4 regions of the Streptomyces purpurascens genome follow, and region 1 is predicted to be linked to each of the others. Evidence: riboswitches for the same ligand, from Rfam matches in the RefSeq annotation. Region 1 holds a riboswitch; each other region holds the start of a gene.

Region 1 (2,191 bases):
AACATCTACAAGGACTTCCTCAAGCCGGACGCCACGCCGGAGCAGGAGACCAAGGTCTCCAAGCTGGTCTCCCTGCTGGTGAAGGTGGGCGCGCTGGCCTTCGTCCTCACCATGGACAAGACCGTCGCCATCAACTTCCAGCTGCTCGGCGGCATCTGGATCCTGCAGACCTTCCCGGCCCTGGTCGGCGGCCTGTTCACCCGCTGGTTCCACCGCTGGGCGCTGCTCGCGGGCTGGGCGGTCGGCATGATCTACGGCACGGCCGCCGCGTACGGGGTCGCCTCGCCGACCCAGAAGCACTTCGGCGGCTCCTCGAAGGAGATCCCCGGCATCGGTGAGATCGGCTACATCGGCCTCACGGCGTTCGTCCTGAACGTGGTGGTGACGGTGGTCCTCACCTTCGTCCTGAAGGCCCTCAAGGCCCCCGACGGCATCGACGAGACCAAGCCGGAGGACTACACGGCCGACGCTGGCGACCCAGGGGTCCAGGTGGAGCTTCCGCCCGCCACGGCAGGCTCCGCCCACTAGCTCCGACCTCTCCGCAAGGACACCCAGCGGGCCGCCGTGACAAGGCATCACGGCGGCCCGCTGCCGTGCGTACTCACGTCACGCTCCTCACCTACCAGTTGACGCTCTGAAACCAGCACGACACAACATCTGGGGGTGCCACCGGAACCCGGCACAAGATGTATGCTCGTGCTCGCTGTCGCCGCAGGGGAATCCGGTGCGAATCCGGAACTGTCCCGCAACGGTGTACTTGTGCATGTTCGTGCACAGGAGTCAGTCCGAGGACCTGCCGACAGCGCACCCGGCCGTCCGGCCGGGATGCCCTGACGTCCGGGCCTCGTGGAATGGGCCGGTGGACGCGACGCCGTGTGCGCTCGTGTGCTGCCCCCTGCCCTGTGCGAGGCCCCTTGCCGAGCGAGGGAGAGCCCCACGTGACCATCGCGCCAGCCGAACCGGTCTCAGCTGCCGAAGAAGAGCACGACGGTCCCGGTGCCGCGCTGCTGCGGACCCTGACCGAGCTGACCGCCGATCTCCCCGACGCCGACCCCGGCCGGGTCGCCGCGGCCGCGTTGCGCGGCCGGTCCGCGCGGGCGGACGAGACGGAGCTGCGCGAGCTCGCGACGGAGGCGGCCGCCGGCCTCATCTCCGAGGACCCCGCCTACTCCCGGCTGGCCGCGCGCCTGCTGACGATCGGCATCCGCGCCGAGGCCGCCTCGCAGGGCGTCACGTCCTTCACCGAGTCCGTCGCGGTCGGCCACCGGGAGGGCCTGATCGCCGACCGGACCGCCGAGTTCGTGCGCCTGCACGCCGCCCGGCTCGACGCGCTGATCGACCGGGCCGCCGACGACCGCTTCGGCTACTTCGGCCTGCGGACGCTGCACAGCCGCTACCTGCTCCGCCACCCGATCACCCGCAAGGTCGTCGAGACGCCCCAGCACTTCATGCTGCGCGTCGCCGCCGGCCTCGCCGAGGACGACACGGCACAGTCCGTCGACGAGGTCGCCGCGCTCTACGGGCTCATGAGCCGCCTCGACTACCTCCCCTCCTCCCCCACCCTCTTCAACTCCGGCACGCGGCACCCCCAGATGTCGTCCTGCTACCTCCTCGACTCCCCCAAGGACGAGCTGGACTCGATCTACGACCGGTACCACCAGGTGGCCCGGCTCTCGAAGCACGCGGGCGGCATCGGGCTGTCGTACTCCCGTATCCGTGCGCGCGGTTCGCTGATCCGCGGCACCAACGGCCACTCCAACGGCATCGTCCCGTTCCTGAAGACCCTCGACGCCTCGGTCGCCGCCGTGAACCAGGGCGGCCGCCGCAAGGGCGCGGCCGCGGTCTACCTGGAGACCTGGCACTCCGACATCGAGGAGTTCCTGGAGCTGCGCGACAACACCGGCGAGGACGCCCGCCGTACGCACAACCTGAACCTGGCGCACTGGGTGCCGGACGAGTTCATGCGGCGGGTGAACGCCGACGGGCAGTGGTCGCTGTTCTCCCCCTCGGACGTGCCCGAGCTGGTCGACCTGTACGGCGAGGAGTTCGACGCCTCGTACCGGGCGGCCGAGGCGAAGGGCCTGGCGAGGAAGACCCTGCCCGCCCGTGAGCTGTACGGCCGCATGATGCGCGCCCTCGCGCAGACCGGCAACGGCTGGATGACCTTCAAGGACGCCGCCAACCGCACCGC
Region 2 (2,191 bases), 2.2 Mb from region 1:
ACTGGCCGTCCTCACCTTCGTACTGGAAAGGCCGCTGACATGAGCGAGCCCGCCCTCGTCGCCCTGCGGGGCGCGTCCTTCGCCTACGAGGACGGCCCGGCCGTGCTCAGTGGCCTCGACTTCGAGATCCGCGAGGGGCGCGCGCTCGCGCTGCTCGGCCGCAACGGCAGTGGCAAGACCACGCTGATGCGGCTGCTCAGCGGCGGACTGCGGCCGCACGAGGGGCGGTTGACGGTCGACGGGCAGCCGGTGACGTACGACCGCAAGGGCCTGACCCGGCTGCGGACGACCGTCCAGCTCGTGGTCCAGGACCCGGACGACCAGCTGTTCGCGGCGTCCGTCGAGCAGGACGTGTCGTTCGGGCCGCTGAACCTCGGGCTGGCCGATACGGAGGTACGGGCGCGGGTGGCGGAGGCGCTCGCCGCCCTGGACATCACCGCACTGGCCGACCGGCCCACCCATCTGCTCTCCTATGGGCAGCGCAAGCGGACCGCCATCGCAGGCGCGGTCGCCATGCGGCCGCGTGTCCTCGTCCTCGACGAGCCGACGGCCGGACTCGACCCCGACGGCCAGGAACGGCTTCTGGAGACGCTCGACGGGCTGCGTGCGAACGGCACCACGGTGGTGATGGCCACCCACGACGTCGATCTCGCCCTGCGCTGGGCCGACGACGCGGCGCTCCTCACCCCGGACGGTGTGCACATCGCTCCCGCGCCCACGGCACTGGCCCGGACCGATCTCCTTCGGCAGGCGGGACTGCGGTTGCCGTGGGGTGCCGCCGCCGCGGACCTCCTGCGCGCGCAAGGGCTGTTGACCGGTTCGGCACCCGGCCCGCGCACCCCGGACGAGCTGGCCGCCCTGGCGGCGGGGCGGCCGGTGAGGGGCGGCTGAGGGTCGCTTCCGCGGCCTTCCCGTGTATAGGCTGGCGATGCAGCTGGTTCGCCCCGTCAGCCAGGCGGGATGCGTCGCAAGAGGGAACCCGGTGGGAATCCGGGACTGCCCCGCAGCGGTGAGCGGGAACGACCGCCGTCATACGCACTGGGCCCACGAAGGGCCCGGGAAGCGACGGCCAGTAGGAGTTCTCACATGGTGAGGACGTGCCCGCGAGTCCGAAGACCTGCCAACTGCCCGCGCGCGGACGATGCGTGCGCGGACATTCCGGTGACCTCGAGGGCGGGTCGGCGTACCTACCAGGCGGACGACCGCGCTGTGCCGCGCGAGGTCGTCACCGTCCGGTTCGTCACCCCTTCGCGCTCTCGTCCCGTCGCCGGGATCTCAGGGATTCGTCTCGCGAAGGAGATCTCCGTGACCACCAAGCCCGCAGCCGCGGCAGCACGGGCCACCGTGTACGGCTACCCCCGCCAGGGCCAGAACCGGGAACTGAAGAAGGCGATCGAGGGCTACTGGAAGGGCCGCGTCACCGCCGACGCCCTCCGGGCCACCGCCGCCGACCTGCGTGCCTCGAACTGGCGGCAGCTGGCCGACGCCGGCATCGACGAGGTCCCGACGGGCGACTTCTCGTTCTACGACCACGTCCTGGACACCACCGTCATGGTCGGCGCGATCCCCGGCCGCCACCGGGACGCCGTCGAGGCGGACGCCCTGGACGGCTACTTCGCCATGGCGCGTGGCACGCAGGACGTGGCGCCGCTGGAGATGACCAAGTGGTTCGACACCAACTACCACTACCTGGTGCCCGAGCTGGGTCCGGACACGGTGTTCACCGCCGACTCGTCCCAGCAGGTCGCCGAGCTGCGCGAAGCGCTGGCGCTCGGCCACACCGCGCGCCCCGTCCTCGTCGGCCCCGTCACCTATCTGCTCCTCGCCAAGCCCGCCCCGGGGGTGCCCGCGGACTTCGAGCCGCTCACGCTCCTGGACCGGCTGCTGCCCGTGTACGCCGAGGTCCTCGCCGACCTGCGCGCGGCGGGCGCCGAGTGGGTCCAGCTGGACGAGCCGGCCCTGGTCCAGGACCGGACCCCGGCCGAGCTGATCGCCGCCGAGCGCGCCTATCGCGACCTCGGAGCCCTGACCGACCGGTCGAAGCTGCTGGTCGCCTCGTACTTCGACCGGCTCGGGAACGCCCTGCCGGTGCTGGCGAAGGCGCCGGTCGAGGGACTCGCGGTGGACTTCACGGAGTCGGCGGCGGCCAACCTGGACGATCTGGCCGCGGTGGGCGGTCTGCCGGGCAAGC
Region 3 (2,191 bases), 3.5 Mb from region 1:
GCCCGCGATCAGCAGGAGCGAGGCCAGGAGGAGGAGAACGGCGCGGCGGATCACGACTGCCGGCTCTTCCTGCGGCCGGTGAAGAGGAAGCCGATGCCGATACCGGCGACGAGGCAGACCCCGACGTACCACCAGACGCCGAAGAAGTCCGACGTCGAGTCCGAGTCGTCCTTCTTGTCGGCCGCCGAGGGCTGTTCGGGGGCCTGCGGGGCCGGGCCCGTCGCGTTGAGCTGCTTCACCAGGTCCGTGCCGCCGAAGTCACGCGGGTTCGTGCCCGTCGCGTGCGCGGCGAAGATCAGTTGGGCGTAGGCGGCGGGGCCGCCCTGCTCGGCCCAGCCGGCGGAGTTCTTCTCCAGCCACCGCACGGACTTCCCGGCCTGCGCGGTCTCGCCCTGCGCGGCGAGCGCCACGACCGCGTCGGCGGTGTTGCCGTGGTCGGGCTGGGGGTCCGAGCCGGCGAGGGCGGAGGTGAGGTGGTCGTCGTCCTTGGCGAGGGTCTGCGTGAGATAGGCGGCGCCGTTGGCCGCGGCCTGCTGCGGCGTACGGGGATCCGCGCAGCCGGCGTCGGACTTCTTGCCGGCCTTCACCACCATGCCCTGGCCCAGGGCGCCGAGCACACCGGCCGCCGTGGCGTCCGCGTTGGCGGTCAGCTCGCCCTTCTTGTCCGGCTGGAACGCGAAGGCGCCGTCGTCGTCCCCGCCGCAGGGGAGGGCGAGCTTCAGCAGGGCGTCGTCGGGCGATTTTCCGCCCTTGTCGACCTGGTCCGGCTTCTCGCCCGCGGCGGTCAGCGCGCCGATGACGACGGACGTCGAGTTGGTGTCGCTGGCGCCGCCGGGCGCGTAGCCCCAGCCGCCGTCCTCGTTCTGGACGGACTTCAGCCAGCCGACGGCCTTGTCGGCGACGGCGTCCTGTCCGCCGAGCGCGGCGAGGGCCTGGACGGCGGCGGCCGTGGCGTTGGTGTCGAGCATGGTCTTGGCGTCGCACGCGGCGGTGGGGTCCGGGCGGTACGCGGCGAACCCGCCGTCCTCGCACTGCTGCCGGACCAGCCACTGCACGGACTTGGCGGCCGGCTTCTCACCCACCGTGTCCTGGGCCAGCAGGGCGAGCGACTGGCGCCAGACGCCGTCGAACTTGGGGTCCTTGTCTCCGTACAGGGCGGAGGGGAACGCCTGGGACGGCGAAGGGGACGGAGCGGCGGCGGCCGGCGTGGCGGCGCCGATCACGGTGACGGCGGCCAGGACCGCTGCGCTGCGGCGGACGTTCATGATCGGCGGGTGCCTCTCCCTGTGAGGGAGCCGGGCAGCACGGGACACCCCGGCGGCTCGGCTCCGTATACCTCGACGGTGCCGTGCGCCGGCGGGCGCCGGGCACGTGAGCCGGTCACGATCCGTACGGGGCGATCCGGCTCACCGCCTGCCTCGGCGGGCGGTTCACGGTTGCGGGTCAGCGCCGGAATTGCACCGGCTTCTCCCCGTACGGGTGATGACGACCCGCCTACTGTACCCGCACGTAGGAAAACGCCCGAGGGTAGCTTCGCCCCATGCCGACCACACCACCGGGAACCGTGGTCCTCGCCCAGGCCGCCGTCTCCGGTGACGCCCTCGCCACCCCCGCCCGCGCCGTGCTGTCCGCCCTCCTCGCCGACCCGTCCCCGCTCACCCGGCCCGCCCTGACGGAGGCCCTGCGCCGCCGGGCCGCAAGTCCGACCATGACGCGTGGAGAGGTTGAACTGCTGGACACGGCCGAGGAGTTGATCCTGTCCGTGGGGCAAACCGGTTAACGTGAAGCTCCACGACCACACGCAGGAGCGTCCATGACTGATCAGGTGGAGAACTCCGAGCAGGAGCCGCTCTCCAAGATCGATACCTCGGTTCCGCACTCGGCCCGGATCTGGAACTACTGGCTGGGCGGGAAGGACAACTACGAAGTCGACCGTGTGGCCGGTGACGCGTTCCGTGAGATCTTCCCCGGTATCGAGACCGGGGCCCGCGCCGCCCGCTACTTCCTCGCCCGCGCCGTCCGCCATCTCGCCGCCGAAGAGGGCATCCGGCAGTTCCTGGACATCGGCACCGGGCTGCCCAACGTGGACAACACCCACCAGATCGCCCAGCGGGTGGCTCCGGAGAGCCGGATCGTCTACGTCGACAACGACCCGCTGGTGCTGGCCCACGCCCGCGCGCTGCTCACCAGC
Region 4 (2,191 bases), 2.2 Mb from region 1:
TCCGCCGCGCCGAGGCCGTATCCGGCCACCGAGACCCGCAACCCGGCCACGTACGCGCTGCCCGGCGCCCCGGGGCTGCGCACCGGCCGCACGGCCCAGACCGGTCGTGCGCGTCGCGCCGCACCCCGGGGCGGCAACGACAACCGGCGCAGAGCGGCCGCGACGATCGCCGCGGCGGCACTCTTCGCCGCCGCGATGCTCGCCGGCATGCTGTGGTTCTCGCCCGACGACACCGCGACGGAGGGCACGGAACCCGACGCGTCCCCCTCCGCGAGCAGCCCCGCCGCCACGCCGTCCGCCGGCTCCGCCTCGCCCCTCTCCTCCGCTCCGGCGGCGGGCACGGCTCCGGACGCGACCGCTCCGGCCGCCGGCACAGTGGCCGATATCACCCCGTCCACCAACGCACCCGCTCCCCCGACCCCGGTCGAAGCGACCCCCAGCCCCACGGCTCCGGCGCAGGAGACGGCCGACCCGCCGCGAAAGGCGGACAAACCCCGGCAGGAGAAGCCCCGTCAGACCTGGGAGAACGGCGACGACGATGACGACGGGGGCGACGACTGAGCGGCCCTGCGCCGCCGTGCGAGCGGTCGCCCCCTCGCGCGCCCCCTCTCGCGCCCCCTCGGGTGGCTTGTCATCGTCCTTATCTCGGCATTACTGTCACCACGCCTTGGTGAACGGGAAAGCCGGTGTGATGCCGGTGCGGCCCTCGCCACTGTGAATCGGGAAGTCCGGCTCCGGCCCTCACGGGCAGCCACTGGGTCCTTGTGACCCGGGAAGGCGGAGTACGGGCGGTGGTACCCGTAAGCCAGGAGACCGGCCAAGGCGCGTCAACCATCCACGAGGTGCTGGAGAGGGTCTGCTGAGCCATGCACATAGCCGAGGGATTTCTGCCGCCGGCACACGCGGTCGCCTGGGGCGTCGCGTCGGCGCCGTTCGTCGTCCACGGGGTCCGGTCGCTCACCCGTGAAGTGCGCGAGCACCCCGAGAGCACCCTGCTCCTCGGTGCCTCCGGTGCCTTCACGTTCGTCCTGTCCGCTCTGAAACTGCCGTCGGTCACCGGCAGTTGCTCCCACCCCACCGGAACGGGCCTGGGAGCCATCCTTTTCCGGCCACCCATCATGGCGGTGCTGGGCACCATCACCCTGCTCTTCCAGGCGCTGCTGCTCGCACACGGCGGTCTGACCACGCTCGGCGCCAACGTCTTCTCCATGGCGATCGTCGGGCCCTGGGCCGGATACGCCGTGTACAAACTGCTGCGGCGGTACGACGTGCCGCTGATGGTCGCGGTCTTCTTCGGGGCGTTCTTCGCCGACCTGTCCACGTACTGCGTCACCAGCGTGCAGCTGGCGCTCGCCTTCCCCGACCCGGGCAGCGGGTTCGTGGGCGCGCTCGGCAAGTTCGGCACCATCTTCGCCGTCACCCAGATCCCGCTCGCGGTGAGCGAGGGGCTGCTGACGGTGCTCGTGATGCGGCTGCTGGTGCAGTCCAGCAAGGGCGAACTGACCCGGCTGGGCGTGCTCCTCGCCAAGAAGCAGTCCGGGACCGAGACCGAGGTGGCCGCCCGATGAAGAAGAACACGAAGATCAACCTCCTGCTGCTGCTCGCCGTGGCCGCGCTCGCCGTACTGCCGCTCGCACTCGGCCTCGGCGACCACAAGGAGGAGCCGTTCACGGGCGCCGACGGTGAGGCGGAGACGGCGATCACCGAGATCGAGCCGGACTACAAGCCCTGGTTCTCGCCGCTGTACGAACCGCCGTCCGGTGAGATCGAGTCGGCGCTGTTCTCCCTCCAGGCAGCCCTCGGCGCCGGTGTCCTCGCCTACTACTTCGGTCTGCGCCGGGGCCGGCGGCAGGGTGAGCGGCAGGCGCGGGAGCGGGACGCCGACAGTGCGGCAGCCGGCACCGCCGAGGAGTCCACGGCCGAAAGGGCCTGAGCCGCGTGCTGCCGATCGACGCGGCGGCGCACAGCAGTCGCTGGCGCCGCCGCCATCCCGTGGACAAGGCCGTGCTCGGTCTGGGACTCACCGTGCTGGCCATCTCGCTGCCGCCCTGGCCGGGCGCGGCCCTGGTGCTCGTGACGGCCGTGTCCGTGCTGCTGGGGCCGGCCGGGGTGCCCGCCCGCCGGCTGTGGCGTGCCTACCGCGTGCCGCTGGGCTTCTGCGTGACCGGCGCGGTCACGCTGCTCGTCCAGG

Evidence for each region. Region 1 has a riboswitch for cobalamin ahead of OHU35_RS28635 (ribonucleoside-diphosphate reductase subunit alpha). Riboswitches for the same ligand answer to the same signal wherever they lie in the genome.
Region 2: linked by a shared signal. The riboswitch ahead of metE (5-methyltetrahydropteroyltriglutamate--homocysteine S-methyltransferase) and the one ahead of OHU35_RS28635 (ribonucleoside-diphosphate reductase subunit alpha) in region 1 are both predicted to bind cobalamin.
Region 3: linked by a shared signal. The riboswitch ahead of OHU35_RS12695 (prenyltransferase/squalene oxidase repeat-containing protein) and the one ahead of OHU35_RS28635 (ribonucleoside-diphosphate reductase subunit alpha) in region 1 are both predicted to bind cobalamin.
Region 4: linked by a shared signal. The riboswitch ahead of OHU35_RS38405 (energy-coupling factor ABC transporter permease) and the one ahead of OHU35_RS28635 (ribonucleoside-diphosphate reductase subunit alpha) in region 1 are both predicted to bind cobalamin.

The regions. Positions count from the first base shown of each region.
Region 1 covers NZ_CP108341.1:6,247,213-6,249,403, reverse strand. The annotation lists gene mctP (monocarboxylate uptake permease MctP) at 1-528, shown strand, start outside; cobalamin riboswitch at 674-816, shown strand; gene OHU35_RS28635 (ribonucleoside-diphosphate reductase subunit alpha) at 939-2,191, shown strand, end outside.
Region 2 covers NZ_CP108341.1:8,457,677-8,459,867, reverse strand. The annotation lists gene cbiQ (cobalt ECF transporter T component CbiQ) at 1-43, shown strand, start outside; gene OHU35_RS38390 (energy-coupling factor ABC transporter ATP-binding protein) at 40-891, shown strand; cobalamin riboswitch at 919-1,140, shown strand; gene metE (5-methyltetrahydropteroyltriglutamate--homocysteine S-methyltransferase) at 1,306-2,191, shown strand, end outside.
Region 3 covers NZ_CP108341.1:2,780,207-2,782,397, reverse strand. The annotation lists gene OHU35_RS12700 (SCO2322 family protein) at 1-54, opposite strand, end outside; gene OHU35_RS12695 (prenyltransferase/squalene oxidase repeat-containing protein) at 51-1,265, opposite strand; cobalamin riboswitch at 1,377-1,509, opposite strand; gene OHU35_RS12690 (hypothetical protein) at 1,541-1,780, shown strand; gene OHU35_RS12685 (SAM-dependent methyltransferase) at 1,814-2,191, shown strand, end outside.
Region 4 covers NZ_CP108341.1:8,460,322-8,462,512, reverse strand. The annotation lists gene OHU35_RS38410 (serine/threonine-protein kinase) at 1-561, shown strand, start outside; cobalamin riboswitch at 630-837, shown strand; gene OHU35_RS38405 (energy-coupling factor ABC transporter permease) at 867-1,568, shown strand; gene OHU35_RS38400 (energy-coupling factor ABC transporter substrate-binding protein) at 1,565-1,933, shown strand; gene cbiQ (cobalt ECF transporter T component CbiQ) at 1,939-2,191, shown strand, end outside.